Regions from separate parts of the Limnomicrobium aquaticum genome, predicted to be linked through region 4. Evidence: predicted binding sites of a transcription regulator. Region 4 holds the regulator's gene; each other region holds the start of a gene.
The links. The regulator PhoB, encoded in region 4, activates phosphate uptake and scavenging genes when phosphate is short. The targets are predictions, from matches to a motif close to TGTCATNNANCTGTCAT.

Region 1 (7,667 bases), on a different contig from region 4:
TCGACTACCCCGACATCGACGTGCTGATCCGCCTCACCGGTCCGCACGGCAGCCGCAGGCTCGAAGGTCCAGTCGATCTGGTGGTCTCCTGGGACCGGCTGCTGAGCCCGCATGTCGAACATCCGGATGCCCGCTCGCTCGGCGATGTCCATATCGGCCTCGTCATGGCACCCGGCTCCCCCTGCGAACTGACGGAAACGACGATCAAGGTCCCAACCATCATCCACCGCCGCGAAGGCGAGGTTGCCTGGAAACATTGGTCGCAGCTGACCGGCCTCACCCTCATACGCGAACGCGAACTCACCTTCGATCTCTCGTCGCTCGCCTTCGAGGCGGCCGAGCGCGGCATGGGCGCGACGCTCGCACCGAAATTCCTGATCGAACGGGAGTTGAAGAACGGAAGCCTCGTCGCGCCGGTTGGCTTCCTGAAATTCGAGAACGGATTGCTGGTACGCCCATCGAGCGAAAGGCCGAAGACGTCAAAGCCCGCGCAGGTCTTCATGAACTGGCTGGTCGAGAACGCGCAACTCAGCCCGGAGGGTTTCATCGCCGCCCCGGAACGCGACTGGCCCTTCGCTTCGCTCTCACTGGACTGGTGAGAAATCGAAGTCGAAGGAGGAAATCCTGTCCTCGAAGACCAGTTCCGCACCCAGCCGGCCGATTTCGTCGGAGCTTTTGGCCGCCGCCCCGCAACCGCCCGTCACCAAGGCGATCCGCCCCGGCGTCAGCCAACCGATCGCCGGATAGCCGGTCGAAGTATAGGACGTGACGCAGGAAGCGGAGGAGATGGAGAGTACGTCGAGCCCCGGCACAAGCGCCTTCATCCGCGCCACGAGATGGTCGCGCGCATGCGGCCGGCCATCGCTGCGGAACCAGTCGCCCAGATCTTCCGGCTGAAGCTCCATCTCATCCGGATCTCCGCCAATCTTGAGATAATATGTCCCGTCCGGATAACGGATCGGCGGCAGCATGTAGATATCGTCACGCGCCTCGACCGCCCTGTGAATCATCGACGGCATGGCGCCCATCGCCTGCGCATCGGCCTCGGACACCTCGAAAAAGACGACCGTGCGGCCATAAACCTTCAGATCAACCGGACGCGGCAACAGGCCGTTTTGAATCGAGAAACCGCCGGCCGCGCAAAGCACCCGCTCCGCCTCAATGACTTCGCCATCGGCCAGCGTGATCACCACATGCCCACCCGCCTCGCGGATCGAGCCAACGGCGGCATCAATCCGCTCCGCCCCTGCCCGCTCGGCCAGTTGCGCCTGCGCCATGACCAGCCGACGCGGGCTGATATGCCCGGCTCCCGTCGCCTCGAAAATCCCCTCTGTCCCCTCCGGAAACGAGAACCAGGGAAACTTCGACTGCATGCCTTGCTGCGAAAGCCGCTCGGCAGCGACGCCTGCGAGGTCAGCCGCAGTCTGCGTCCGCTCGACATAGCGGCGCCCCTCCTCCGTTCCGACTCCCGTCAGCAAACTGCCGACCTCGCGATAGAAAGAAATGCCGGTGGCAGCCTCGATGTCTCGGTAACGTCCGATAGAGTTGCGGGCCAGCCTCGCCCAGACCGGATCGGGATCGATGGTCCGCGTAATGCGCCCCTCGTCATAGTGACTGGCAAATACGCCCCGATGATGCGCCTTGTTCACCGGCTCCGACGGCCCGATCAACGCCACGTCCGGCGCCATGTTGGCCAGATGCCGGGCCGCCGCCGCACCCATGAGGCCGCATCCGACGACGGCATAGCGGAAGCGAGCGGACATGGGACATCTCCTTCATGAAATCAAAAACTTGGCGCAACGGCGTGAATCAATCCGTAAAGGCGTTCACTGCCTGTCTTAACAAGTGACGTTCGCCGTTTGAAGCAAACAAGAGGGCAAAAAGGAGAGCACGCGACACCGTGAGCACGCCGCGATCTATGCCAGGATCATCCTTGGAGGAGACACGGCTCAGCGCGCGTCCGCATAAGCCAGCCAGGACTTCCAGTTATCCTGCGTGCCAGCAAAGACATTGATGTCTGTCTGCCCGCTGACGCCCGGCACGACGCCGGTGGACGTATATTGCCAGAAGGCCCACTTGCGGTCGGCGTATTTCTCGTCCGGATGGGAGGCAACGGAGCGCAGCCAGAACTGGTAATCCTTGAAATAGCCGACGAAATTGTCGCGGTGGAAATCGACCGACGTGTAGATGATCGGCCTCTTGCCGTAATGGGCCTGCAGCCGGTCTAGGAAGCGTTTCATGTCGGTGCGCACGGTCGCGGGATCGGGTCTGGTCTTGCAGGTCGGCGATGCCGGGTTCCATTCCGCATCCAGCACAGGCGGCAGCTTGACGGCCTCGCGCGGCACATTGGCGATGAACCAGTCGGCCTGCTGGTCGGGCGTCGAGCAGAAATAGTAGAAGTGATAGGGCGCATAGGCGACGTTGGCAGCCTTGGCGCCACGCCAGAACTCGTCGAACTTCGGATCCACACGGTCCTTGCCTTCCGTCGCCTTGATGAAGGCGAAGGAAACGCCGGACTTCTTCGCCGTTTCCCAGTCAATACGCTCGTTGTACTTGGAGACATCGATGCCATGGATCGGATGCCGGTGCGGACTGCGCGCGCCGAAATCCTGCGGGTCGTTGTCCTTGAATTTGGAGGACACGGCCGCCGTCTTCATCAGGTCATAGTCAGTGCTCGTGCAGCCGGCAATCAAAGCTGCAAGCGGCAGAAGGGCCAGGGCAAAACGGCGCATGAAAGTCCCGCAAATCAACGAGTCGAAAGAATGTTATCCTGTTCGGGCACGTTGTAAAGAAGGCCCGGCAAGACGTGCCTTCCAGCCAACCATGACATGGTAAATAATCCGTTACGCGGCGGGCTTGATGATCGTTGCCGACCAGGCATAGCCGCGGTAGAGCGGCCGGAACTGCGACGCGCAACCATGGCGTCTGGCAACCGCCGCAACGACGGAATCGAGATCCCTGCGCGGATCGACATGGAACCTTGCCAGCCACGCCTTCAGCATCCGCCGAAACCAGCCGGGCAAACGCTCCTGCTGGCCGAAATCGACGATGTGCAGCTCGCCGCCCGGATTGAGCGCATCGACTGCCGCATCGATCGTTGCTTCCCAGGCCGGGATCATCGACAGCGCATAGGAAATCATGATCCGGTCGAAGCCCGGACGACCCAGCTCCTCAGCCGAGAAGTCCGAAGCGTCGCCCGCCTTCAGCACCGTGTCGGAGGGCAGCTTGGCACGCGCCGAGATCAGCATTTCCTCCGAAATATCCAGCCCGTAGAGCCGGCATCCGGGATAGAGCGCGCCGGCAAGCGCGAGATTGCGCCCCGTGCCGCAGCCGAGTTCCAGAATGCTCTGGCCGGGCTTTGCGGCGAGATGCCGGATCGTCCGGTCGCGGCCGAGCAGATAGTATTTCCGCGTCAGATCGTAGATGTGGCGCTGGGTGCGGTACATGCTGTCCATGCGCGCGGCATGTTCAGTGTCAACGGCAATGCCGGTTGTATCGAGAACTGTCACGATGCTTTCCTGTAGACATGGAAGCCGCCATAGATCGCCGAGCGATCGCGAGCCAGCATTTCATTCGAGAGATCTGGCAGATAGTCCCAGACATCCAGCGTCCGCGGATCAAGTTTGGCCTCCAGCGGGCTTGCCACGGCGGCGGTACGGAAGATCACCCGCGCACCGGGGGCAGCCGCCCGGTTGATCTCGGTCCAGAGCTCGTTGAGCTGCCCCGCCGTCATCCAGTCCTGCGCATCGAGCAGGACAAACCGATCGACCGAGCCCGCGTGCTTCTGCTTCAGGAGCTCTGTGAAGCTCTTGTGATGGACCTCGACCCGTCGCGTATTGGCGCGGATCTTCGAGAAATTGTCAGGATGCAGATAGAGCGGCAGGCTGCCCTCATGGGTTTTCGGATAGCGGCGTGAGAAGGCCTGCCAGGCGAAGTAATTGTCCTTGAGCGGAAAGCCGCAGGCGAGCTTTTCCAGCCGCTCGCGCAACACATCGGCGACATGGCCCGACGCACTGCTACCGGCCAGTTCATCATATTGCTGCGGCGGAATGCCGAGACCGAAGAGCGAGCTCTTGCGGCTAGTGATCCAGCGAACCAGCGCACTGTCGAACATCGGCGCGATTTCGCGGTCGAAGATGTCGCGCTGCTCTTGAAGCGTGCGGGCCGCCATCAGGCGGTCGAAACTCTTGCCATGCAGGCGCGCAGCCAGATGCCCTGCCCCGATGAAGCGGCCGAGAAGGCCGGTTCGATAGATATTGCGGTCGAAGGTCGAAATCCGGCGGCGACCGAGCTTGTCGCGGCCGTTCCAGTACTGGAAGGTCTCGTTGTCGAGGCCGGACGCGATGAAGCGGTCGAATGCATCCGAATTGGCGGCATTGCCCGGCTCGGCGAACATGCGGCGGACATCGGCATAGGACGGCAGTGTCTCGAAGGCGGCAAGCTTCAGCCGGTTGAGCGCCACGTGATGGTGATTGAGGTCAACCACGTCGATCTGCGCCGGACCTTCGGCGAGATAGGCGAGCATGTTGCAGCCGCCCGAACCGATGGTGACGATGCTGTGGTGCGGCTCCAGCCGCATGGCCTCGATATCGACCGCCGGGTCTTCCCAAATCTGTGGATAAACCAGCCCTGAAAACATGAGCCCGAAAAGGCGTTCCGACAACCCTTTGCCGCTCAGCGCACGGTGTCTGATGAAGGCCGATTTGAGCCTTGTATTCTTTAAGTATCCGGTAATCGGAGCGATACCCGTCATCGGCGCTGAACCCCACTGAAATCCTTCAAAGCGGGCGCAGTCATAGTCACGATTCGCTACAGTTTGATGACCCTTTACCCGCCATTAACCGCCCTGGATAACGAGCTGTTAACGTGAATGGCCCTAGAGTCCGCGCACAGACCAGGAGCGTTTAACATGATGTTAAATTCGTTTCTGCCGAAAATTGAGCAACGTTATGTTTTCGTTGGTTCGGCAGTGGGTGCGGTTTTACCTGCATCGTTTTTCTTCATTGCCAGATATACAGGCTACGACGGCTCGTTTCTGAGCTGGGCATCGGCCAACCCCTCGCAGTTTACGCTCGCGGCCATGCCGGCCTGGATGGGGCTCGTCGCGCTGCAGTTCGCGCGCAACCGCCGGCGGCAGCAGGAGGTTGAAGAGGCGCGCCGCCAGCAGGAGCAGCGCCTGCTGCACGATGCGCTTCACGATCATCTGACGGGTCTGAAGAACCGCGCCGCCTTCCACAGCACGGCGCGCCGGATTGCCGCCGAGGGCGACACCTATGCACTGATGCTTCTCGACCTCGACAAGTTCAAGCTGGTCAACGATACGAAGGGTCATCAGGCCGGCGACCAGCTGCTCATCGAGATCGCGGCCAGACTGCGTTCGTTCGAGGCCGCCCATGACAATCTCACAGTCTTTCGGCTGGGCGGGGACGAATTCGCGATATTCGTGCGGGCAGCCGCCAGCCGGGATCAATTGTCCGGGCTCGGCGAGGCGATCGCAAACCTGATCTGCGAACCCGTCAGCCTCGCGGAAGGCACGGTCGAAGTCGGGGTCAGTATCGGAATTTCGGAAGCCTCGCGCGCCGCCGAGCCGATTGAGGACGTCATGCAGCGCGCGGATCTCGCGCTTTACAGCGCCAAGGATCGTCCGAGCTCGGCCTGCATGTTCTATGACAGGGTCCTCGCGGAAGCTTCGCTCAGCCGCCTGGAAATGGAACGCGATCTCGCCAGCGCGATCTCGAAGGGCGAATTCATGCTGGAGTTTCAGCCGATCCTGGCCTCCGGCGATGGCCGGGTCGTTGCCATGGAAGCGCTCCTGCGCTGGCTGCATCCGCAGAAGGGGCTCATGGCGGCAGAGCGGTTTCTTCCCGCTGCGGAGCGATGCGGCCTGATGCGCAAGATCGACGCCTGGGTGCTCAACGCCGCATGCATCGACGCGGCAAGCTGGCCTGACCAGGTCGCTGTCTCCGTGGCCGTTTCCAAGGCAAAGTTCGAGGACGACAACTTCCCTGCCTATCTGGTGCGCTGTCTGGACAAATCCGGCCTTCCCCCGCAACGGCTGACGGTCGAGCTTTCCGAAAACGTGATTGCTCTCGGAATGGAGCGCGTGCGGGAACGCCTGGCGCAGCTTCATGCCCTGGGCATCCGGGTGACATTGCACGATTTTGGCGTCTCCCTTCATGCGCTCAATCAGGTCATCAAGATGGACGTGGATGGGCTGAAGCTCGAGCGGTCGCTGACGCAAAGCGTTCTGACCGATGCCGACGGTGCGGGCCTTTTGGACGCGATGATGGAGTTTGGTGCGGCACTCAAGGTCGCCAACGCCAACGCCAACAGCCCGCAGGACAGGGGCAATACGATCGATTTCGTCCGGCACAGGGGCGCCTCGCAGGTACAGGGTTATCTGTCGTCAACGCCCATCCCCGCCTCGGGGGTCGCCGAATTCATCGCGGCACGCAGAGCCGAGGAGGCACCGCGCCGGGCCTGAAAGATTTCCTCATAGACATTGTTCAGCGATGGACAAGCCGACATCTATGCTGTTCATTCTGGACCTGCAGCCATCAACGAATGGCGCGCGGCCGCGCGCACGAAAACACCGGCTGCGGGAGGCTCCATGCGTATCGTCTTCAAGCTGTTGAAATGGTTCTTCGGCGCACTCGTGGCCGCCGTCATTGCATTCCTGATCACCATCCGCGTCGCGCCGCCGGAACTCCTCCAGGTCGGAGACAGCTACGCCGCCAAGATTGCCTGCACCAATGTCTTCCTTGCCGGCCGCGATGCACAGAAAGTGCTAGCCGACGACGTACAGGCGCCCGGCAACCCGATCCTCAAGGCCGTCATGCTCGATGTCGACAAGGACAAGGGCAAGGTGACCGCGCGCCTTCTCGGCTATGCTGCTCCGCGCAGCTCTGTCTATCGCCCAGGCTATGGCTGCACGAATCTTGCGGATGAGGCGATTGCGCCGACCGCGCTCCCCGCTCTACCGCAACCCACAGCCCCCGACGCCAATGTGGAATGGCCAACCGGCAATCATGCCGGGGCGAGCTTCGATCCCGCGCTCTCAGGTCTCCTGTCCGACGAGACGCTGCGAGGCCCCGGCATGCGCGCCATTGTCGTCGTTCACCACGGCAAGATCGTCGCCGAGACCTACGGTCCCGGCTTTGACGACAAGACCCCGCTGATCGGCTGGTCGATGACGAAGACGGTCAATGCCATTCTCGCCGGCCGTGCCGCGCAGATGGGTCTCCTCTCCTTCGACGACAAGAACCTCTTCCCTGAATGGGCAAAAGACGACCGCAAGGACATCAGCCTGAAGAGCCTCGCCGCCATGCAGAGCGGCCTTGCCTTCAACGAAGACTATGGCGACGTGTCCGACGTCACGCGCATGCTCTATCTGCAGCCGGACATGGCGAAGTTCACCATCTCCCAGCCGCTCGTTGCCAAACCGGATACGCAGTTCAACTATTCGACCGGCACATCCATTGCCATCGCGCGCTACTGGATGAACAAGATGCCGGACAAGGCAGCGGCGCTGGCCTTCCCCCGCAAGGAACTGTTCAACCCGCTCGGCATGCAGTCCGCCGTTCTGGAAGTCGACCAGACCGACACCTTCGCCTCCGGCTCCTATCTCTATGCCTCGGCGCGCGATTGGGCCCGCATCGGCCAGTTCC
Region 2 (7,667 bases), on a different contig from region 4:
TCATCGCGATCCGGCCTGAAGGTCGGCCTTCTCATTCTGCTGGGCTTTCTATGGAGCTTCCGGATCGTCGCGATCAAGGAGGCAAGCCTCGCCGGAATTTCGACGCAAGTAACAGTTTCCGCTTCAATCATTGGGATGGCCATTGTCTTCTCGACGATCGCGCTTATCCGCGCCTCATGGCCGCCACTCGATCGAGCGACCATCACATTTTACATCATCGACGGCATTCTGGGGTTCGTGATGCCCTTTATCCTGGAAGGCGTCGTTGCGCCCAGACTGCCGGTTTTCGTGTTTGTCGTCATCATTTCCACCATGCCGGTGATCACCCTTGCGCTTGCGGCGGCCACCGGTACGGAGCGCGTGACGGCGATTAAGCTGCTGACCATCGGACTCGGTTTCTGTGTCGCGCTTCTCGTGGCCTTCGACACGGGTTTTTCCGGATCGGTGCCGCATTTCGATTGGGTCTTCCTCCTGCCTGCTTTTGGCGTGCCCGTGTTTTATGCGGCCAACACCGTGTTCGTGGCGTCGCGCTGGCCCAAGTCGGCGGATGCGATCCATGTGGGGCAGGCGCAGGCTTTGGTCCTATCGGTAGCGGCACTGCTCGGATTTGCGGTGTCGGGTTCTCTCGGGGAGCTGGCGGAGGTCGGTCGCAACATACCCGCGGTCATGTCGATTTCGCTGGGCGAGGGCGTGGCCCTGCTGATCTATCTGAAGATTATCCGGGATTTCGGCGCCACGACTGTTGCATTCGCAAACTATATTTCTCTCGTGTTTGCGGCAGTTCTTGGTGGACTTCTGTTTGGAGACAGGCTGACTTGGCTGTCGGCTGCCGCAGCCCTGCTTCTTATGCTGGCACTCTCCATTCCGAGCCTGCATGCAAAGCTCCGGGGCCGCATCGATGCGTCGTCAGCCTGAGCAGGTCAGTTTGCCGTCGCATCCTTCGGGTGCCGGAGGTCCATTGTCGTATCCTTGCCGGGCAAGAATTGCGGGCCGACCTTGCGGACGTTTGCCTTCGAGGGATCGTAGGGCAGGGCCGGTCCCGGCTCGGGCGCGGCTTCTGTCTTAGCCGCGGGCTTTGGCGCCGGTTTGGGCGGGGTTTCGGCGTCGGGCCTCTTCGTATCGAGTTTCAGGATCGAGGAATACGGCTCTTCGGGCTTTGGAACAGGTTCAGCCAGGGAATTTCCCTGCGGGGCGATCTCCGCGCCGCTCGCCTTTGCGGCTTCCCGTTTCATCATCTCGCGGTAATAGGCGGAGAAATTGCAGCTGCAGGACTTGTCCGGCTTGCGGGCAGAACTGCGGAACTGGAAGGCATAGGGCTCTTCCCGGTAGGGCATGCCGCCGCTGGCCGAGACCATCTCCGACATCTCCTGGGTGCCGAGGCCGTGATAGAAGAGTTCCGTTTCCACGCCCGGACACATCATCGAGCAGACCTGTGCGTCGCGCTCGAAACTTGCGGGGCTGGTGTTGGTGGAGACTGGAAAGAAGCCACCGTCGCAGGTGCGCACGCACACCGTCTGCAGATTGCCTCCGCGGTCGCCGCCACCGAGATTGCGGATGCCCGGCGGACGTTGCTCCTGACGCCGCTGCGGATCGTAGCTTGCCGGCTCTGGTGGGGACGTGTCACGGGATGCATGCGGCGTATCGGGCACGTCGTTGCAGCCATTGCGCTCCAGTGCGTCCAGGAGTTTCGCGCGGCGAGCCGGGCTCATCGACCGGGTGACAATGGGGATATCGTGGTTCTGAAGTTCCGCGAGGTTGTCATACATGCGGTCCAGCGTCCCGCTCAGCATGTCGCAGGTCTGGGCATTCTGGCCGCCGAAGACCAGAAAGCTGCCCGAGGTGCATCCGAAGCGCCGGAGGTCGCGCTGCACACGGTCTATCTCGTTTTGCTGGCGCGAGATGGCCTGCTGGTAGACGCGGGTTTCCCGCGTGTTGCCGATCGTTTCCACATCCGTGTTCAGCTCCATGCGGATCGAACCGCATATGGAGGTCGCGCCGGCATGTCCGGCCACGGCAAGACCCGCCAGGAGGGTCATCGCGCCCGCGCAAATTCGTTGACTAAGTCTTGTGGACCAAACCAAGTTGGCGGCTCCCGTGGGTCAGACAATGCATGTGATGAGAACCCATATTGTGGGCCAATCGGCCCGAGGTCGCAATCGCCACGTGCTTTTGTGCTTAACAATGCCGGGAGCCGCTCTTTGTTTCAGGCCGCCGCTGCTATGCGCATTTCGGGCGGCGTGGCCAAGAGCGCGCCCGAAATTCCGGCGATTGCCTTCATGTCGGCAAGCAGCCGGTCGTCCACATCCCAGCTGACGGCGACGGCGTGCACGCTGCCGATCTTCTGCGGTTCGCCGATGCGTGTGCCGGGGCAGCCCATGCGGCGGAACATGCGCTCCAGGAAGACATCCGTAACGGTGACGATCTGGCGGATGCCGGAGGCAAGGCCGAGTTCCCCCACCGCACACATGAGTTCGGCGGCTGCCACCGTCACCTGATTGGAAGCGCGGTCCTGCGAAATCTCGGGATCGATGCAGAAGCGGCTCGATTCCCAGATATCAGTCCGCCGGATGGCGGCCCGCCCGCCAAGGAGCGATGGAAAGGTGTCGTCGAGCATGTTCGGCCCCAGCGTCGGCAGGAGCCGGAGTGCGCCGCGCAGGTGGCGGGTGCCCGGCGTGTAGGACAGGACATAAATCGGATTGACGTCGTCATATTGGTCAATTTCCACGTCGCCACGCACCGTAACGTCCCATCCTAGCAGGTCGTGAAAGACCCGCTTGCGCAACTGGAACATCGGCGCGAGTGCCTGGGGTCGGAAATGGCGCTCGAGGCCTGAAAAAATTTCGATCAAGGGAGTTCTCCGGAAGGTCATCGACCGGAGAAATTCATCACAACCCTCAAGGCGTGCATATTGTCTGTATAGACAACTTTAAATATTGAAACTTTGGTTGTATGTGTTTCGGGCGGCGCAATTAAGATGGTGCTGAAGATCGAACCTGCCGGACGGCGATCAGCCCGCCGACCACCGCTTTGGCGACGGCCTGCTTGTTGGAAACCGCCTCCAGTTTTTCCCGAGACCGCGCCATGAAGTGCCGCACCGTGCGCTCCGAAATGTCGAGAATGCGTGCGATCTCCCAGTAGGTTTTTCCGTCCGCGACCCATTGCAACACCTCCCGTTCCCGGTTCGTCAGGTGGGGCTTCGAGTGGTTTGTCGGCGAAGGCGGGGGCGCAATGCCGGATGTTGCCAGTTGCTTTGCGTGGAAGAGACCGGCGAGCGCGGCAAGATCGCGCAACAAGACGGTCGTCGCCCTTTCGTTCGACAGCTTCTCATTGATTGTGCAGGCGAAAAAGGCCAGACCCGGCCGTGACGGCGCAAGCGGAAAGACAAGCATTCTTTGGTCGAGACCGGCGGCAGCGAAGCCGTCACGGCTGCCGGGTACGGTTTCGAAGAGGTGCCGCCGGTCGATTTCCGATGGGCCGAGAATGGTCGCAAGGCCCGTAAAAACAGGTTCGAGTGCAGCCGTCCCCTTCGTCCCGATCAGGCGTTCCAGTTGGGGATTTGCATCATGAATGAGCTTGAGTGGACGAAGCATCTCACCCTGCCGCTCGAGATCGGCGTAGAGAATATGCGTGAGATCGTAGGCTTCCAGAAGCGCCGTCAGAAAGGGTTGCGGGTCCGATACCGGTGTCACCGCAAGCGTGTCCAGGAGCGTAAGGTAGCCTGACAGGCCCGGCATGATCTATCCCTAAAAATCTACGGGATAAACAAAGGCCGGGCCCTTGGCAACTGCGCGCTGTTCTCAGCTCTCAGAGACCGCCTTCCGGATGCGATGCCTCGACGACGGCGAGCGTCGCCATGTTGACCACGCCGCGCGAGGTGACGGACGGTGTGAGGATGTGGGCGGGCATGGCTGCGCCCAGCAGGATCGGGCCTACATGCAGGCTGTCGGTCATGGTCTTGACGATGCCGAGCGTGATGTTGGCGGCGTCCAGCGTCGGGAAGACAATGAGGTTTGCTTCGCCCGAGAGCGTCGTATCGGGCATGACACGCTTGCGCAGGATTTCCGAGATCGCGGAATCGCCATGCATTTCGCCGTCGGCCTCCAGATCGGGTGCCTGTTCGCGCACGAGCTGGGTGGCGCGGCGCATCTTGCGGGCGGATTCGGAATCGCGCGAACCGAAATTCGAATGCGAGACGAGAGCTGCACGCGGCTTGATGCCGAAGCGGCGGATTTCGCGCGCCGCCATGATCGTCATTTCTGCAATCTCTTCGGCGCTTGGATTGTAGGTCACGTATGTGTCGGTGAAGAAGGTCGCGCCGCGCTGCGAGATCAGGAGGCTGAGGCCTGAGAAGTCGATGACGCCCGGCTTCTTGCCGATGATCTGTTTGACGTCGCGGAGATGCCGGTCATAGCGGCCTTCGAGCCCACAGATCAGCGCATCCGCATCGCCCCGCTTGACGGCGAGCGCGGAGATGACGGTCGAATTCGTACGCACGATCGTGCGGGCGGCTTCCGGGGTGACGCCGCTGCGGCCGACATGGGCGAAATACTCATCGACATAGTCGCGATAGCGGCGGTCGGATTCGGGGTTCACGACCTCGAAATCGACATCAGGTCGGATCTTCAGGCCGAAGCGTTCGAGGCGCGTCTGCAGGATCGAGGGACGGCCGATGAGGATCGGCTTGGCAATGCCTTCTTCCAGCAGGACCTGGGCGGCGCGCAGCACGCGTTCGTCTTCACCTTCTGCGAAGATGACGCGCTTCTTGGCTGCCGTCTTCGCGGCGGTGAAGAGCGGCTTCATGATGAAGCCCGAGCGGAAGACGAAGCGGTTCAGCTCGTCCATATAGGCGTCGAAATCCTGGATCGGGCGCGTTGCGACGCCGGTCTCGGCGGCAGCCTTGGCGACGCAGGGGGCAATGCGCAGGATGAGACGCTGGTCGAAGGGCGAGGGGATGAGATATTCGGGCCCGAAGACCGGAGTCTCGCCGGAATAGGCGCGGGCGGCGACATCCGAGGGCTCCTCGCGGGCAAGCGACGCGATGGCGCGCACAGCCGCCAGCTTCATTTCCTCGTTGATCGTCCGGGCGCCGCAATCGAGCGCGCCGCGGAAGATATAGGGGAAGCAGAGGACGTTGTTGACCTGGTTGGGGAAGTCCGAGCGGCCGGTGCAGATCATGGCATCCGGGCGCGCCTCGCGGGCGAGGTTCGGCATGATTTCCGGGTTCGGGTTGGCGAGCGCCATGATCAGCGGCTTTTCGGCCATCTGTGCCAGCAGTTCGGGCTTCAGGACGCCGGCGGCGGACAGGCCGAGGAAGATGTCGGCACCGCCGATGGAATCGGCCAGCGTGCGCTTGTCGCTGTCTTGAGCGTAGACCGACTTCCACTCGTCCATCAGGACTTCGCGGCCCTTGTAGACGAGACCTTCGAGGTCGTGGACCCAGATGTTCTCGCGTCGTGCGCCGAGCGCGACCAGCAGGTTGAGACAGGCGAGCGCTGCGGCACCGGCGCCGGAGGCGACGATCTTGACGGTGGCGATGTCCTTGCCGGCGAGTTCCAGACCATTAAGGACGGCAGCGGCGACGATGATGGCGGTGCCGTGCTGGTCGTCGTGGAAGACCGGGATGTCCATGATCTCGCGCAGCTGACGCTCGACCTCGAAACATTCCGGCGCCTTGATATCCTCGAGGTTGATGCCGCCGAAGGTGGGTTCGAGCGCGGAGACAACCTTGACCATGTCTTCCACGGCGGGCGCGTTGATTTCGATGTCGAAGACGTCGATGCCGGCGAATTTCTTGAAGAGGACGGCCTTGCCTTCCATCACGGGCTTGGAGGCCAGCGCGCCGATATTGCCGAGACCCAGAACGGCTGTGCCGTTCGAGACCACGGCGACGAGGTTGGAGCGCGCCGTATAGAAGGCGGCCGTGGCCGGATCGTCCTTGATGGCGAGGCAGGGAGCAGCGACGCCCGGCGAATAGGCGAGCGCAAGGTCGCGCTGGTTGCCAAGCGGCTTGGTCGCCGTGATTTCCATTTTACCGGGGCGGGGATAGCGATGATAAAACAGCGCCTGCGCGTCGAGGTCTGCCGTTTGCGGCGCGCCCTGCGCCTTGTTGTCATCAAGCGAATCCATGCTCTGCCAGCCTCCGGTGGTCTTTTTGGTGTCGGAATCTTCCATACACCAATTGTTCGTCGGCGGGAGTCCTTTGTGGCAACTGTCGCAATTTTATGACACCCGGCGGGCGCGGCCCGCTCTGTCATCATCCTGAAACACGAGTCTGGTTTTGAGAACTATGACACGCGCAGCGATGAAAGGCTGAGACGATGAGCGTCGAACCCGAAGCAAGGACATTCCGCACCATCTTCATTTCCGACGTCCATCTGGGCTCGAAGGCGGCCAAGGCGGACTTTCTCATCGACTTCATGCGCTATCACGAGGCGGAAACCTATATTCTGGTCGGTGACATCATCGACGGCTGGCGGCTGAAGCGCAGCTGGCACTGGCCGCAGAGCTGCAACGACGTCGTGCAGAAGCTCCTGCGCAAGGCGCGCAAGGGCGCCCGCATCATCTATGTGCCGGGCAATCACGACGAATTCCTGCGCGATTTTCCGGGTATGCATTTCGGCGGCATCGAAGTGGCGCTGAACTGGATTCACGAAGCCGCCGACGGCAAGAAATATCTCGTCATCCATGGCGACGAATTCGACATCGTCGTGCGCAACTACCGCCTGCTCGCCTATCTCGGCGACTGGGCCTATGACGCGGCCATCCTCGTCAATCGCGGTCTGGCCGCCGTGCGCCGCCGCCTCGGCCTGCCTTACTGGTCGTTCTCGGCCTGGGCGAAGCTGCAGGTCAAGCATGCCGTCAACTTTATCGGCGAATTCCAGCACTTTGTCGCCGAAGAAGCCCGTCGCCACAAGGTGGATGGCGTCGTCTGCGGCCACATTCACCACGCGGTGATGGAGGATATCGAGGGTATCCGCTACATCAACACGGGCGACTGGGTGGAAAGCTGCACGGCGGTGGTCGAGCATTTCGACGGGACGATGGAACTCATCCACTGGACGCCGGCATCGGAGATCGTTCCGAAGCCCAAGGTTCTTCAGCTCGCAGTGCGCGGCGAAAAGGCCCAGGCAGCGGAAGCTGAAGCAGCTTAATCGGTCAGGCGAACATCTGCCGATACTGGATGAAGCCGGATTTCGATGCGATGCGGTCATACAGCTTCATCGCGTCCGTATTCGTTTCATGCGTCAGCCAGTGGACGCGCGAGGCTCCCTTGGCTATGGCGTCTTCGTAGACGAATTCGATGAGCTTGCGGCCGATGCCGCCGCCGCGTGAGGCTTCGCCGACATAGAGATCCTGCAGATAGACATAGTCACCGGGCGTCCAGCACGAGCGGTGGAAGATGTAATGCACGATGCCGACTGCGCGCCCGTCGATGAAGGCGAGGGCGGCAAACATCGGTTCATCCGGATCGAGGAAGCGGCGCCAGGTGATGGCGCTGGTCTCGTCGGGAATATCGGTCTTGTAGAAGCGCTGATAGCCCTTCCAGAGCGGCATCCAGATGTCGTGATCTTCTCGGGTGATGGGACGGATGGTGACTTCGGCGGACAAGTGCGTTCTCCTCAAATGGATGAGAGAGGCTATTGCGGCTGAATTTATCCGTCCAATTC
Region 3 (7,667 bases), on a different contig from region 4:
TCTGCCAGCTTCGAGCCGTTGGCGTACTCAATCAGATAGGTTCCGGCGAGAATGCCGATCGGGGCGGCAATCAGGATGGCGAAGAAGGTCACCATGGCCGTGCCGTACATCGCGTTGAGCAGACCGCCACGCGAGCCTTCGGCCGGAATGCTCATCGTGAAGACGTCGAGGCTGAGCGACGAAACACCGTGGAACAGCAGCGTGCCGAGGATGATGGCGAGGAAAAACATGCCGAGGCCGGCGGCGACGACGGAGAGCGTCATCATCAGGCGGTTACGCCCGTAACGCCGCGACATGATGTTTTGACGAATGGTATCTTCCATGGGTCAATCCTCAGAAGGAGTCAGAGCGGCCGATCATCCACTTCGCCAGCGCAAGTACGCAGAACGACAGGATGAAGAGCAGGAGACCAAGGGCAATCAGGCTTGAAAGCTGCAACCCGTCGGCTTCACCGAACGTGTTGGCGATCTGCGCGGAGATCGTGGTCGAGGGCGAGATGATGGAGGCCTGAAGGCGCGTGACCGAACCGACCACGAATGTCACGGCCATGGTTTCGCCGAGCGCACGCCCGAGACCGAGCATGACGCCGCCGACGAGACCGCGGCGGGTATAGGGGATCAGGATGTTGCGGGCCACTTCCCAGGTCGTCATGCCCATGCCGTAGGCGGACTCACGCAGCATCGGCGGAACGGTCAGGAAGACGTCGCGGGTGATGGCGGTGATGAAGGGCAGGACCATGATGGCGAGCACGAGGCTGGCAGTCAGAAGGCCCACGCCCGGTGCCGGCGGCTGGAACAGATAGCCGATGACCGGAACCTGGCCGATCGTCGCGATCAGGAAGGGCAAAATGTAAAGCTGCATCAGCGGCACGAGCACGAAGAGGCCCACGATACCGTAGATGATGGAAGGAACGCCGGCGAGCAGCTCAATGGCCGTCCCGATCGGGCGGCGCAGCGGACCGGGGCAAAGCTCCGTCAGGAAGATGGCAATGCCGAAGGAGATCGGCACGGCAATGAGCATGGCGATCAGAGAGCTGATCAGCGTGCCCATAACGGCGGGAACGGCACCGAACTTCTCGGTGGGCGCACTCCAGACCGTGCCCCAAAGGAAGGACAACCCATAAGTCTGGAACGTCGGCAGAGCGTCGATCACGAGAACGACAAGAATGGCGAGCAGCATCAGAACGACGAGTGCGGCCGATGCCAGTGTCATGAAGAAGAAAATACGGTCCTGTAGCTTGAAGGTTTTCGTGATGGCAGCAACATCCACCCTCGAAAAATCAGCCCCGTTTGTCGCATCGACCATTCTGCAACCCCTGTCCCGGTCATGAAAAGCGGACAGAGATTATCTCTGTCCGCCAATTTTGCGCCGTAGCGCCTATTACTTCGTGCCGAAGTCCTTCTTCCAGGATTCCATCACAACCTTGGAGACGGAGTCCGGGATAGCAACGTAGTTGAGCGAGGTTGCGTCCTTCTGGCCCTTTTCATAGGCCCACTTGAAGAAGTCGAGCGCGCCATCGTTCAGAGCCTTGTCGGCCGGCTGCTTGTAGAGAACAACCCAAGTCGAAGCGGCGATCGGCCAGGTGTTGTCGCCCGGCTGGTTGGTGACGATGACGTTGAAGTTCTTCGCGCCCTTCCAGTCAGCGTTGGCAGCAGCAGCAGTGAAGGTGTCGAGCTTCGGCTCAACAACCTTGCCGGCAGCGTTCTTCATCTTCGAGAAGCCCATCTTGTTGGCAACAACGTAGGAGTACTCGACGTAGGAGATCGAGCCGGCAGTCTGGGCAACCGTCGTGGAGACGCCTTCAGAGCCCTTGGCGCCGAAGCCGACCGGCCACTGAACGGCCGTGTCCGAACCAACCTTTTCCTTCCACTCCGGCGATACCTTCGAGAGGTAGTTCGTGAAGTTGAAGGTCGTGCCCGAACCGTCAGCGCGGTAAACGACGGAGATCGGCGTGGACGGCAGCTTGGCATCGGGGTTCAGCTTCTTGAGAGCAGCGTCGTCCCACTTGGTGATCTTGCCAAGGAAGATGCCGGAAAGCGTCTCGCCGTCGAAGACCAGTTCGCCCGGCTTTACGCCGTCGATGTTATAGGTGACGACGATGCCGCCGGAGATCATCGGGAACTGCGCAAGGCCGTTCTTCTCGAGATCGCCATCGCTCATCGGCTTGTCGGTTGCGCCGAAGACAACAGTCTTGGCCAGCAGCTGCTTGATGCCGGCGCCCGAACCGACCGACTGGTAGTTCACGGTGTTGCTCGTGGCAGCCTTGTAGCCTTCAGCCCACTTGGACAGAACCGGGTTGATGAAGCTCGAGCCTGCGCCGGTGATGTCGGCAGCCAGCGATGCGCCGGCAAGCGTGAGGCTAAGAGCGGCAGCAGCAGCGCCAGCTGCGAATTTGCGGATGAGGTTCACGGCAGTTCTCCCTGTACGTGATGGTAATTCCTTTTAGGCCGCCCCCCTCTCATAAGGACCACGGCTTCGGGGGTTCATTAGGCTCCAGGAGTTACGCTTATGTGACACTTGTATGAAGGATATATGACAGCCCAAATCGGGCCGCAGGCGTGGCCAGGAAAAGCAAATGTTATCAAATGATTAACTATAATCGCGCCAACGCGGCGGCGTGACCGGCGCCGGCGCCTATTACGACAGGCATTGTAACAATGCCGTTGCAATGCAGAAGAGTCTCACACTCGGGGCACTACGGCGCCCCTGCGGACGCAAAAATGCCGGCCCCTTTCAGAGCCGGCATAATCAGACGCATGACCTCGGACGGTTCAGGCCGCCTTCTTGATCGGGGCAACCGAAAGCCTGCGGCCGCAAGGGACAAGAACGCCTGCAGCGCCCTTGAGCCAGCCGTCTTCCAGCTCCAGCGCGAGAAAGCGCGAGCGCTCGAAAGGGCCCGGCATCATCAGCGTCGAGGTCTTGTCGGAAAAGAAACCGAACCGCTCATAGTAAGGCGCATCGCCAACAAGCAGGATCGCCCCATGGCCGAGCCGGCGGGCTTCGAAGATGGAAGCACGCATCAGCGCCGCACCAATGCCATTGCCCTCATGAGCGGCATCGACGGCCAGCGGGCCAAGCAGCAGCGCGGGAAGCGGCGCGCCGCCCGGGGTGATGCCAGCATGGACGTTCCACAGACGCACGGTGCCGATAACATGGCCGGCGCGGTCGCGGGCAACGAAAGCCAGGCCCTCAGCCGGCAGACGGCCACGGCGAATTTTCTCGGACGACTTCTTGCGGCGGTTCGGGCCCATGGCGGCATCCAGAAGACGCTCGCGCGCGACGACATCGCCGGCAGCTTCCGGCTCGATGGTGAATTCAGGCGCGTTTTTCGCGCGGAGGACGTCAAGAACAAGGGCCATCGTGGCCTCCCGAACTTCAATACCGCTCAATGCGGCCCGGATATCTTGGGGTGAATGCCGCGCCCCGGAAAGGGCGACGGCGTCAGGTCCTTATCGACCGATCTGCTTCCAAACCTTTATCAATTCAGCCTGGAACCCGTTTTAGCCGACCGTGTCTGAACGGCAGATGAAGGTTTTGTGACGGTTTCGCGGCGGGATTGAAGCGTCCCGGACCAGCCGGGACGGATCGATCAGATGCAGTAGGACTTCAGCGGCTCGAAACCGTTGAAGGCGACGGCCGAGTAGGTCGTCGTATAGGCGCCCGTGCCTTCGATCAGCACCTCGTCACCGATGGTGAGCGAAAGCGGCAGCGGATACATGTTCTTCTCGTACATGACATCCGCGGAATCACAGGTCGGGCCAGCCAGAACGCAAAGGCCCATGTCGTCCGCATCGCGCTCCGTGCGGATCGGATAACGGATGGCTTCGTCCATCGTTTCCGCCAGACCGCCGAACTTGCCGATGTCGAGGAAGACCCAGCGATGCTCGTCATTGTCCGACTTCTTCGAGATCAGAACCACTTCCGACTTGATCACGCCCGCATTGCCGACCATGCCGCGGCCCGGCTCGATGATGGTCATCGGGATCCGGTTGCCGAAATGCCTGGAGAGCGATGCGAAGATCGCCTGACCGTAGGCCTGCGCCGTCGGCACGTCCTTCAGGTACTTCGTCGGGAAGCCGCCGCCCATGTTGACCATCTTCAGCTCGATGCCCTGCTTGGCGAGCGACACGAAGACGCGCTTGGCGTCTGCGAGTGCGGCATCCCAGGCGTCGACCTTGGTCATCTGCGAACCGACATGGAACGAGACGCCGAAGGATTCGAGACCCAGCTGATGCGCATAGACGAGCACGTCGACGGCCATCTGCGGCACGCAGCCGAACTTGCGCGACAGCGGCCATTCCGCGCCTTCGCCATTGGTCAGCACGCGGCAAAAGACGCGGGCGCCGGGAGCGGCACGCGCAATCTTCTCGACTTCCTCGTGGCTGTCGACCGCAAAGAGGTTGACGCCGAGCGCATGGGCGCGGGCGACGTCGCGTTCTTTCTTGATCGTGTTACCGAAGGAAATACGGGCAGCCGTCGCGCCGGCGTCGAGCGCCATTTCGATCTCAGCGACGGACGCGCAATCGAAATTGGAACCGAGGCCTGCGAGCAGACGCAGCACTTCCGGAGCGGGGTTCGCCTTGACCGCATAATAGATATGGCTGTCCGGCAGGGCATGACGAAATGCCTTGAAATTGCCGGCGACGACATCGAGATCGACGACGAGGCACGGACCTTCCGGCTGGCGGGTCTTGAAAAAGTCGAGGATGCGCTGCGAGGTCATGGCGGGTCTCCAAAAATCCAGAGTCAAAGGCCCTTCGTCCCGAGCTGCTCATGGCGCGGGGCGTCGGAATGGCATGGCTTCGGGACTACAGATAGACCCGAAGGACAAAGCGCGGATGACGATGCGATCAGGCACCAGCCGGTGGAGACCCCGGAACCTGAGCGAAACGCAAACGCGAATGACGAACAAACGCTCTAGCGAGAGCGATCATTCACTTTGTCTGCCTTGGATTGGAGGGGAGAACCCGACCGCACTTCCGGCAATGAAGGTGTGCCTCTTCAGTAACCCCGGCTGTTGGAAAGCCGGCAGACACCAGAAAGGCCCGCACCGTCGTTGCTTCAAGATGTCCTCGCATTTCCCGGTTGGCCGGAGTAGCGACTGGAGCGGTTAGTTCCAGGTACCTTACCGATGACCTCACCTTAGAGATTAAATCTCAGTTCGAGGGTCGGCGGACACCCACAGGCACGTGCGACTTTGGGCAACCGCGGAGATAAGAATATTCGCTGTCGTAATCAAGAGTTTTTTTGATCGGGGCCAATTTTTTTCGACCGATTGAAATGGGTCGTACCGATCCCCTATATTCGCGGAAAAATAAAGCGAGGCAAAATGGATACTCTCACGCGGATCAGGGCCTTCATCGACGTCGTGGACGCGGAGGGCTTCTCAGCCGCTGCCCGCAAGCTCGGACGTTCCAAAGCGCTGCTTTCCAAATATGTACGCGAGCTGGAAGACGAGCTCGGCGCTCTCCTTCTGAACCGCACCACCCGCCAGTTTTCGCTCACCGAAGCCGGCAAGACCTACTATCGATCCGCGTCGGAAATCCTCAAGGAGATCGACGAACTCGCCGATTTGGTGCGCGAAAATAACACGGACCTCAAGGGCCGGCTGAAGGTCTCCGTGCCCCGCACCTTCGTGGATGCCGATGTCGGCCACTGTCTCATCGACTTTGCCAAGCTGCATCCGGACCTGTCGCTGGAAATCATGGCGGAGGATCGGTTCGTCGATCTGGTCGAGGAAGGCTTCGACCTCGCCATCCGCGTGACGAAGCTCGAAGATTCCGGCCTGATTGCCCGCAAGATCACAGATTTCGGTCTGAACATCTGCGCAACCCCGGAATTCATCGCGCGTCACAAGGGGCTTGAGCATCCGACTGCGCTGGCAAACGTGCCCTGCCTTATCGATTCGAACAGCCGCCGTAAGGGCGTGCTGCGTTTTTTCGAACCGGACGGCTCTTCCTTCTCCGTTCAGGTCTCCGGCCCGATCGAGGTGAACAGCCCGACCGCAACGCTGCGCGGCGCGCTGGCAGGCCTGGGCGTGGCACTGCTGCCCGACTTCGTCGCCCGCAAGCATATTGAGAGCGGCGAACTTGTGGTCCTCTTCAACGAATACCTGCCGAGCGACCGCGGCATCTATGCCGTCTACCCGCATCGCCGCCACCTGCCAGCCAAGGTGCGCACCTTTGTCGACTTCCTGCAGGCCTGGTTTAAAAAATTGTAACTTTGCCGGAGAGTTGCGTCGTGACATGGTGCCGCGACACGGTGTGGGGCGCGCCGGGCTCATTTTCGTCCAGATTGGGGACCAATCAGAACCCCTGACCGACGCCTGAAACTCGACTGACGATGGTTCCATGACCCGCAAGCTTGCCATTCTCACGACGCTGATGGGACTTATGGTTCCCGCCGCAGCGTTCGCGCATCCGCATATCTTCGTAGAGGCAAGGCTGGAGGTCGTCGCCGGCGACGACGGGAATATCAAGGAACTCAGAAACGTCTGGCGTTTCGACGAAGTCTTCTCCTCGACCGTGCTTCTGGATTTCGACAAGAACAAGAACCTGAAGCTCGACCCGGACGAGCTGAAGGCTGTCGGCACGACGGTGAAACAGTCGCTCGCCGATTTCGACTACTATACGAACATCACGCAGAACGGGAAGAAGATCGACATCGCGCCGCCCGAGGTCATCAATGTCGATTACAAGGACGGGCAGCTTCTGATGTTCTTCGCGGTCAAGCCGGCAACGCCCATGCCGCTGAAAGGCGACATGACCTTCGGCGTCTGGGACCCCACGCTTTACACCTCGCTCGACTTTGCCACCGACAAGGATATCGTGGCCGAAGGCGCGGGCTTCAAGGCCTGCCAGCACAAGGTGGTGCGGCCCAACCCGGATGAGGTGATCGCACAGAACCAGAAGACGCTCACGCAAGCCTTCTTCAACGACCCTATGGGGACGACGATGTCCAAGCTTTTCGCAACGCGGATCGACGTGACATGTTGAGCGCGAAGACCACGAAACGCCTGGCGCTCGCGCTTGCCGCCGCCGCGATCCTCTCCCCCCTCCTGATGCCCCTCGCCGCTCATGCCGGCTCCCCCCTCGGCATCGGCACCGCCGAGCCCTCCTTCAACACATCCGGCTTCGGCGGCCCCTTCCTCGCCTGGGTGAACGCGCAGCAGCAGACCTTCTACCGCGCGCTGACGCAATCGCTGATCGCCATGCGTCAGGACCCCTGGAAACTCTGGACACTGGTCAGCCTCTCCTTCCTCTACGGCGTCTTCCATGCCGCAGGGCCGGGACACGGCAAGGCTGTCATCTCCTCCTACATGATCGCCAACGAGATCCAGCTGAAACGCGGCATCCTCATCGCGATCATCTCCTCCTTCCTGCAGGGCATCACCGCGCTCCTCGTCGTCGGTGCCGCCTATCTCATCCTGCGCGGCACCTCGATCACGCTGACCAACGCCACCGACTTCCTCGAACAGGCAAGCTACCTCCTGGTCGCAGCCTTCGGCTTCTGGATGCTGGTGCGCAAGGTCCGCAGCCTTGTCAGCAAATCCGCCCGCGCACCCGTTTCGGCCATGGCCGGCATGCCGGCAGGCCTGCAGTTCCATGCGCATGACGACGACGCCTATTGTGCCTGCGACCACACCACCGTTCAGCGCCTCGCGCCGG
Region 4 (7,667 bases):
CGGTCCGTCGAGGATCTCGTTGTCGATCTCGCCGATGGCCTGCTTTTCCTTGCCATCATAATCCAGCGAATGGAGGATGTGGCGGATAAGGTTCAACCGGGCGCGGCGCTTGTCGTTGGCGCGGATGACCGTCCAGGGCGCGTGCTTGGTGTGTGTTTCCTTCAGCATCTTGTCGCGCGCCTTGGAATAATCGTCCCATTTGGTGAGCGCGGCAATGTCCATGTCGGAGAGCTTCCAGACCTTGAGCGGATCGTGGCGGCGGTCGTGAAAGCGCTTCAGCTGCATTTCTCGGCCGATATTGAGCCAGAACTTGAAAAGATAGGTCCCGTCATTGACGATCAGCCGCTCGAAGTCGGGCGTTGCCTTGAGAAAGGCCTTGTATTCGTCCTCCGTGCAGAAGCCCATGACGGGCTCGACGCCGGCGCGGTTATACCAGGAGCGGTCGAAGGCGACGAATTCGCCGGCGGTCGGGAAGTGGCTGACATAGCGCTGGAAATACCATTGGCCGCGCTCGGTCTCGGTCGGCTTGGTCAGCGCCACGACGCGGGCGGAGCGAGGGTTCATGTAGGCAAGCGTCGCCGCAATCGAGCCGCCCTTGCCGGCGGCATCGCGCCCCTCGAAGACGGACATCACGCGCTTTCCGGTCTTCTGCAGCCAGAACTGGACCTTCACCAGCTCCTTCTGCAGCGAATGGAGCTCGATCTGATAATCTTCTTCCTTCAGCTTCTTCTTGTAAGGATAGCCGCCGGAATCGAGCGCCGCCTCCTCGATCCACTCGGGAAGATGCGGATCGTCGACATCGAACACCCGCTTCTTGCCGCCAAATTCGAGTTCGACGGCCCTGCTCTTCTGGTCTGCCATACGCTGCCATTCCTCCTGTCACATTATTTCATCCTAGCGCGGATGCGCGCGAAGAAAAACATGTCACAATAGAAGCGTAACAAAGTTCCCATCATTAGCGATTCGCGTGTGTTGGGAGGAAGGCGTGGCATTGACGGACGACGACGGCAAAATCAGGTGGCGGCAAAGTCCCTATACCCTGCTTGCCGGCCTGCTGATCCTCGTGGCTGCCTTTGCCGCCGCCATGCATTCAGTTGCCGTTGCCCTCGTGCTTTCCGTTGGTGCCGTGGCGATCCTCGCCTATCAGCCTGCGCGTAACGCCAGAAGCGAAACGGTTGCCGCGCCGGTCATCGAGGCGCTGCCCGCTGCCGAGACGGCCCGGGACAATATTGGCGTGACCAGCGCCGCGCTGTCTGCCATCGACATGCCGCTTTATCTGATCGATGCGCGCGAGAATATCGTTTTCCAGAACGGGGCTGCCGCCGAGGCTTTCGGCGAAATCGAGGCGAATGCCCACATCACGACGCGGTTGCGCTCTCCGGCCATTCTCGACTGCGTGCGCGAGACGATCGCCAAGGGCAATGTGAACACGGTTGAGTATTCGGAGCGCCATCCCTCGACGCGGGTCTATCTGGTGCGGGTTGCACCGATGCCGAGCGAGAACGGAAAGGCGACGCATTTCATCCTGTCTTTCCGCGATATCTCGGAATCGCGTGTGGTCGAACGCATGCGCTCGGACTTTGTGGCCAATGCCAGCCATGAACTGAGAACCCCGCTCGCCTCGCTGCAGGGCTTCATCGAGACCCTGCAGGGGCCTGCGAAAAACGACCCCAAAGCCGGCGAACGCTTCCTCGGCATCATGCTTGAGCAGGTCCAACGCATGAACCGACTGGTGGATGACCTGCTTTCGCTCTCCCGGCTGGAACTGAAGGCGCATATCGCGCCCTCCGATCGGGTGGACCTGCTGCCGCTGCTCGGCCATGTACGCGACGCCCTACAGCCGCTCGCTGCATCGCTCGATATTGAGATCGCCATGGACCTGCCGCAAGATCCCGTCTTCGTGGCCGGCGACCGCGACGAGCTCATCCAGGTCTTCGAAAACCTCGTGCAGAACGCCTGCAAATACGGGCAGGAGGGCAAACGCGTCGAGGTGACGCTGACGCCGGCGACGAAAGGCCAGGGCGCGGAAGTCTCGATCCGCGATTTCGGACCGGGCATTGCAGAGGAGCATATTCCGCGCCTCACCGAGCGTTTTTACCGTGTGAACGTCGAAGCCAGCCGTTCCAAAAAAGGAACCGGGCTGGGGCTTGCCATCGTCAAGCATATCCTGACACGGCATCGCGCCCGCCTCATCGTGAAGTCGGAAATGGGCAAGGGATCGGTATTCACGGTCAGATTTTGACGACAGGTATGATCATTGCCCTCCACACGTTTAAAATAAACGAGTGAATTCAGTCGTATAATTTGTCACAAATCTTTTGCCAAAGTGTCATAAAAGCATTGGCGGGTGGCGCTAGGAAAGCGCATCCAGACTGAATGCGTCGCGCCATTGTCATGGTGCGGCCGAGCATGAACGCGCAACGGCTGATCGAAGAGGCCCGACATGACCCAATCCCACATTATGACCGCCTATGACGAGGAACTGCGTTTTCTCAGCCGCCGGATCGCGGAAATGGGCGGCATGGCCGAGCAGATGGCAGCGGATGCCGTTCGCGCACTGGTCAACGCCGATGCGGCGCTGGCGCAGCGCGTGATCTCCGACGACGCCATTCTCGACGCCGCCGAGCGCGAAATCACTGACAAGGCGATCCTGACGATTGCCCGCCGCCAGCCGGTCGCCAACGACCTGCGCGAAATCATGGGCTCGATCCGCATCGCCTCCGACCTGGAACGCGTCGGCGACCTCGGCAAGAACACGGCCAAGCGCGTCATCGCCGTCCAGCAGAGCGGCGTTCCGCGCGCGCTGGCCCGCGGCATGGAACACCTTTCCGAACTGGCTCTTGCCCAGCTCAAGGACGTTCTCGACGTCTACACGACGCGCTCGGCCGAGAAGGCGCAGTCGATCCGCGACCGCGACGAGGAAATCGACGCAATGTACACGTCGCTCTTCCGCGAGCTTCTGACCTACATGATGGAAGATCCGCGCAACATCACATCCTGCACGCATCTTCTCTTCTGCGCCAAGAACATCGAGCGCATCGGAGACCATGCCACGAACATTGCCGAGACGATCTACTACATGACGACCGGCACACAGCCCGACGGCGAGCGCCCAAAGGACGACAACACCGCCACGATGACGGTTCAGGGCTGAAAGCGGTAGAACGTCATGCAGCCGAAAATCACGGTGGTCGAAGACGAGGAGGCGCTGAGCGTCCTCCTCCGTTATAATCTGGAAGCCGAAGGCTACGAGGTCGAGACGATCCTGCGCGGCGACGAGGCGGATATCCGCTTGCAGGAGCAGGTGCCGGATCTCGTTATCCTCGACTGGATGCTGCCGGGCGTGCCGGGTATCGAACTTTGCCGGCGCCTGCGCGCCAGACCGACGACCGAGCGGCTGCCGATCATCATGCTGACGGCGCGCGGCGAGGAAAGTGAGCGAATTCGCGGTCTCTCGACCGGGGCTGACGACTATGTTGTGAAGCCCTTTTCCACGCCGGAGCTGATGGCCCGTGTCAAGGCGATGCTTCGCCGCGCCAAGCCGGAAGTCGTTTCCTCGCAGTTGAAATGCGGCGATATCGAACTGGATCGGGACAGCCATCGCGTTCATCGCCGCTCGCGCGAAGTTCGTCTCGGTCCGACGGAATTCCGCCTGCTGGAATTCTTCATGTCGTCACCCGGCCGCGTCTTCTCGCGCTCGCAGCTTCTGGACGGCGTCTGGGGTCACGACATCTATGTCGATGAACGCACGGTTGACGTCCATATCGGCCGTCTGCGCAAGGCGCTGAACTTCTCCAACATGCCGGACGTCATCCGCACCGTTCGCGGTGCGGGCTATTCGATGGAAGGCTGAGACGTTATTTTGAAGCAAGGCCGCGGCTTGATGAGCCGCGGCCTTGCTTTGTTTCGTGCATTTCACATCGCTATTTTTCGATGTGGCGGGAACCCGATCCGGGTTCAGACGTTCTCCCGACGCAAACGGAATGTGTTTGTTCCGATACAAGGAGAAACGCTCATGAGCAGCACGACTGACAAGATTTCCGGCAAGGCCAACGAACTCGCCGGCAAGGCCAAGCAGGCCGTAGGTAAGGCTGTCGGCGACGACGAAATGCGCGCCAAGGGCGCCGCGCAGGAGGTCAAGGGCAAGGTCCAGACCGCCAAGGGCAATGCCAAGGACGCCATTAAGAACGTGACTGATCGTCTCTGATCCCTCGGATCGGTACCGAATTCCCTCCCGGTTCCCACCCCCTCCCCCAAAACGCAGCGGGCCCCTTTCGGGGCCCGTTTCATTTTGTGCTGTCTGTCTGACATCAGCGGCCGGCGCGGCGGCGCTCGGCGGACGGCTGGTAGGCAAGCCGCGCATGATAGGTGCAGTAGGGCGAGCTGTCCGGGCTGTCGTTGCCACAGAAGTGGAAGTCGTCCTTCATCGGATCGCCGACCGGCCACTTGCAGGTGCGCTCGGTCAGTTCCGTCAGCGCAAGGCGACGCGAGATCGGCACGACCACGTTGGACGCCGGCTGCACTTCGGTCTCGTAATAGACTTCGGTCTCGACCTCTTCCTTCAGCATGGTTGCGCCCTGCGCACGGGTGACCGTGCGGGTTACGGTGCGCGGCATGAAAGACTGCGAACGCGGCGCTGCTGCAGCAGCCTGGCGCTTGGCCGGACGCGCAGTTGCCGCGCCGCCTGCCTTGGCCCGGCCCGGCAGGCACAGGCGATGCACCTTGCCGATGACCGCGTTGCGGCTGACACCGCCAAGCTGGGCAGCGATCTGGCTGGCGCTCAAGCCCTCGGACCACAATTTCTTCAGTCTTTCGACGCGCTCGTCTGTCCAGCCCATCGTCATCGTATAATCCGCTCCTTGTGCCTCGCAGAATCCACCACCGAGGCCGCGGAGGGGTTCCGCTGCCGGGATACGCGCTTACAGTGTGGTGACTAGTTCCGCCGCATGCGATCTAGTAATTATTTGTTAACCTAAAGGGTGGGTGACTCTGTGGCAAGAGTCGGCGGAATCGACGAGAATCACTTTCCGCGCTTTTCCCCAACTTGATGGGATTTTGGCAACACTCCCGCCAGACGCACTGCCAGCTGTCTATTTTATAAGTCTTTGTAAATAAAAAGATTTCAGGAATCGGATTGAGGATTTCGGTGCGACTTTGCCTGCCGTAACGGAAGGTGTAATCCCGTTGAGTCAGCCCCCAAAAATCGCATCGCTCTCGACAGAAAAATCCCGCCGTCAAGCGGGAAATGAGAGCAGATCGCCACAATTGTAAGTCGATCAGCCGCCCGGCAGCACGTGGATAGAGAAGAGCCTGGCCGTGTTGCCCTCGCCGCCAGCGCCCGCATTGATCACCAGCCTGCCGGGGCCTTCAGCAGGGTTGCCACCCTTGACCACCACATCGAACATCAAGTCGGTCTTGTTCTGCGACAGGAGAAAGCGATGGCGGCCACAATTGCCCAGCCCGCCGAACTCGCACTCCACAGTGACCTGAACCGGCTTGTCGCCGCCTTCCAGCATCAGGGCAATGTTGGATGTCTTGCCCTGCATCGATGTTATGACCGATTGCGGAAGTTCTATGGATACCGAGCCGTCAATACCAGGCGCGGCAGAGGTGATGGCGAGATAGGGGCCGGAACCGCTCTGCTCGACCTTGGCGGAAGCCTGTGAACCGACGGAGAAGGATTTCGATTTGCCAGCTTCGAAGAGCTTCGTCCATTCATCGCCAAATCCGCCCTGGCGGGAAAGCGACTTCAATTGCTTCGCGCCGTCAAAATCCTCGGCCTTGGCCGTGGGCGGCGGGTTGGGAACGGAACCATCGCGAACGGCTTTTGGAAGGTTGAGGCCCGTGCTTTGCACCCACCACCAGCCTGCGGCTCCGAATGCGGCGAATGTCACCAATGCGAAGGCGCGCGCCTTCCAGCGGCTCTTCCGGCGCGGCTTGATCGCACGCTCGGGCGGCAAATGAATGACTTCCGGCTCGGGTTCGGCTTCGTCAGCGACATAGGGCGGCTGCGACACCTCGATATCGAAGGCCGGCGCGCGCCGCTCTCCACGATCCTCCACCTCGGGAATGATGTCGAAAACAGGGTCGCGCTGACGTCCCGTCCGCTCGATCTCCACGGCAGGCGCGTCATCGATGGACGGCTCCGCGCCCTGCCCCACGATCTCACGACGCGTCATCCCGCCAATTGCGGCAGCCGCCGCGCGTGTTTCAGCCTCAGCTAGCGGGGGGCGAAGCGCGCCTGTCGCGGCCGCTTCAGCACGGCGGGCAAGATCGGCTTCTTCGGCGCGGCGCGCGGTTTCTTCTGCAACGCGACGCTCTGCCTCTTCGCGGACAAAGCGATCCCGCTCCCGCCTCTCGCGCTCCTGCTCGGCTGCCTGGCGTTCGGATTCTTCGCGCGCCAGCCGTTCGCGTTCCTGCGCCTCGCGTTCGCGCTCGGCTGCCTGCCGCTCGGCAAATTCGCGCGCGGCCTGTTCGCGGGCAAGCCGTTCCCGTTCGGCCTGGGCACGAATGGCTTCCTCGCGCTCCGCCTGCTCTTCCAATGCGCGGCGCCGGGCTTCCGCCTCGCGTTCGGCCTGCTCGGCGGCGTGGCGTCGGGCGTCGTCAGCCGCGCGGCGCGCCTCTTCTTCCTCGCGCTCTGCGGCGAGCATCTGCTCGCGCTCGGCAAGTGCGCGTTCGCGGGCAGCCTGCTCACGGGCGGCAATGCGATCGCGCAGCGCGCGCTGCGCCGCCTCATATTCCATTTCGCGGGCGATGCGCTCGCGATCGATCTCTTCGCGGCGGCGGCGCATCTCGGCGTCACGCTCGGCCTGAACGCGCGCCTGCTCGTTGCGTTCGCGCGCCAGTTCGGCCTCCATGCGGGCCTGCTCTGCCATTTGCAGTTCGCGCCTGCCCCGCTCCTCACGCTCGGCGGCCTCGCGGACTGCGCGCTGCTTGGCCTCGTGCTCCATGTAATCGAGCTTGGCGTCCCGCTCGACGCGGTTGATCGCCGCCTCAAGCTGGCGGCGCTGTTCGGCGGCGATCGCGGCATCCGTGATGTTCTGCTGACGCATCCCGTTTTCCAGAGCCAGACGCGCGGACTGATAGACGCGAGCGCGCTGCTCCGGATCAGCACCGGGGCCGACCCGTTCAAGAGCCTTTCTGATGGCCGTTTCCAGACTCAAATGCTTCTGCTCCTACAGCGCCTCGCGGTCTTGTCCGACCGTCTGCGGCAGCCCCCGCCCGCGCGAAATATATATAGCCACGAATGCAAGTCTTCGAGAACTGCGCTCGCCGTGTCACGCGCGCTCGCGAAAGCCAAGGCGCGCTTCAATCCCGAAGCTCTACTAAACAACCCCCCGCCGCGAAAATAGCAAGTGACATCTTATCCACTATCGCGACAGGTCCGGCCGCTTGCGGCGGCGACATATTTCAATTTTCATCGGGATGAAAATCTGCTAGATGATTGACGTTTGCGTAAACGTAATAATTGGACAAGCCGGGAGGAACCATGGCTCTGCCGCCGATCTTGAAAGACAACCTGCGCCTGCCGGTCGTCGCGTCGCCCCTCTTCATCATTTCGCATCCAGACCTCACGCTTGCCCAATGCAAGGCCGGCGTCGTTGGTTCCTTCCCGGCGCTCAATGCGCGGCCCGAAGCCCAGCTCGACGAGTGGCTGGCGAAGATCA

Region 1: ABID16_RS02030 (BtaA family protein) is a predicted target of PhoB. The motif match lies at 4,809-4,825, and genes of this name have one in related genera.
Region 2: ABID16_RS04090 (UDP-2,3-diacylglucosamine diphosphatase) is a predicted target of PhoB. The motif match lies at 6,249-6,265, and genes of this name have one in related genera.
Region 3: pstS (phosphate ABC transporter substrate-binding protein PstS) is a predicted target of PhoB. The motif match lies at 2,522-2,538, and genes of this name have one in related genera.

Annotation. Positions count from the first base shown of each region.
Region 1 is NZ_JBEPMB010000001.1:406,383-414,049, reverse strand. It holds gene ABID16_RS02050 (LysR family transcriptional regulator) at 1-599, shown strand, start outside; gene ABID16_RS02045 (NAD(P)/FAD-dependent oxidoreductase) at 585-1,763, opposite strand; gene ABID16_RS02040 (glycoside hydrolase family 25 protein) at 1,950-2,732, opposite strand; gene ABID16_RS02035 (class I SAM-dependent methyltransferase) at 2,844-3,455, opposite strand; gene ABID16_RS02030 (BtaA family protein) at 3,506-4,753, opposite strand; gene ABID16_RS02025 (putative bifunctional diguanylate cyclase/phosphodiesterase) at 4,910-6,484, shown strand; gene ABID16_RS02020 (serine hydrolase domain-containing protein) at 6,611-7,667, shown strand, end outside.
Region 2 is NZ_JBEPMB010000001.1:817,312-824,978, forward strand. It holds gene ABID16_RS04065 (DMT family transporter) at 1-915, shown strand, start outside; gene ABID16_RS04070 (DUF2865 domain-containing protein) at 921-2,036, opposite strand; gene ABID16_RS04075 (acyl-homoserine-lactone synthase) at 2,204-2,848, opposite strand; gene ABID16_RS04080 (helix-turn-helix transcriptional regulator) at 2,970-3,734, opposite strand; gene ABID16_RS04085 (NADP-dependent malic enzyme) at 3,805-6,126, opposite strand; gene ABID16_RS04090 (UDP-2,3-diacylglucosamine diphosphatase) at 6,318-7,151, shown strand; gene ABID16_RS04095 (GNAT family N-acetyltransferase) at 7,156-7,608, opposite strand.
Region 3 is NZ_JBEPMB010000004.1:156,612-164,278, reverse strand. It holds gene pstA (phosphate ABC transporter permease PstA) at 1-323, opposite strand, end outside; gene pstC (phosphate ABC transporter permease subunit PstC) at 334-1,305, opposite strand; gene pstS (phosphate ABC transporter substrate-binding protein PstS) at 1,381-2,409, opposite strand; gene ABID16_RS14340 (GNAT family N-acetyltransferase) at 2,772-3,359, opposite strand; gene odc2 (ornithine/lysine decarboxylase) at 3,590-4,723, opposite strand; gene ABID16_RS14330 (LysR family transcriptional regulator) at 5,330-6,220, shown strand; gene ABID16_RS14325 (DUF1007 family protein) at 6,351-6,995, shown strand; gene ABID16_RS14320 (nickel/cobalt transporter) at 6,989-7,667, shown strand, end outside.
Region 4 is NZ_JBEPMB010000002.1:306,519-314,185, reverse strand. It holds gene ppk2 (polyphosphate kinase 2) at 1-861, opposite strand, end outside; gene phoR (phosphate regulon sensor histidine kinase PhoR) at 992-2,242, shown strand; gene phoU (phosphate signaling complex protein PhoU) at 2,444-3,154, shown strand; gene phoB (phosphate regulon transcriptional regulator PhoB) at 3,170-3,853, shown strand; gene ABID16_RS10115 (CsbD family protein) at 4,016-4,207, shown strand; gene ABID16_RS10110 (GcrA family cell cycle regulator) at 4,311-4,838, opposite strand; gene ABID16_RS10105 (coiled-coil domain-containing protein) at 5,277-7,163, opposite strand; gene ABID16_RS10100 (NAD(P)H-dependent flavin oxidoreductase) at 7,490-7,667, shown strand, end outside.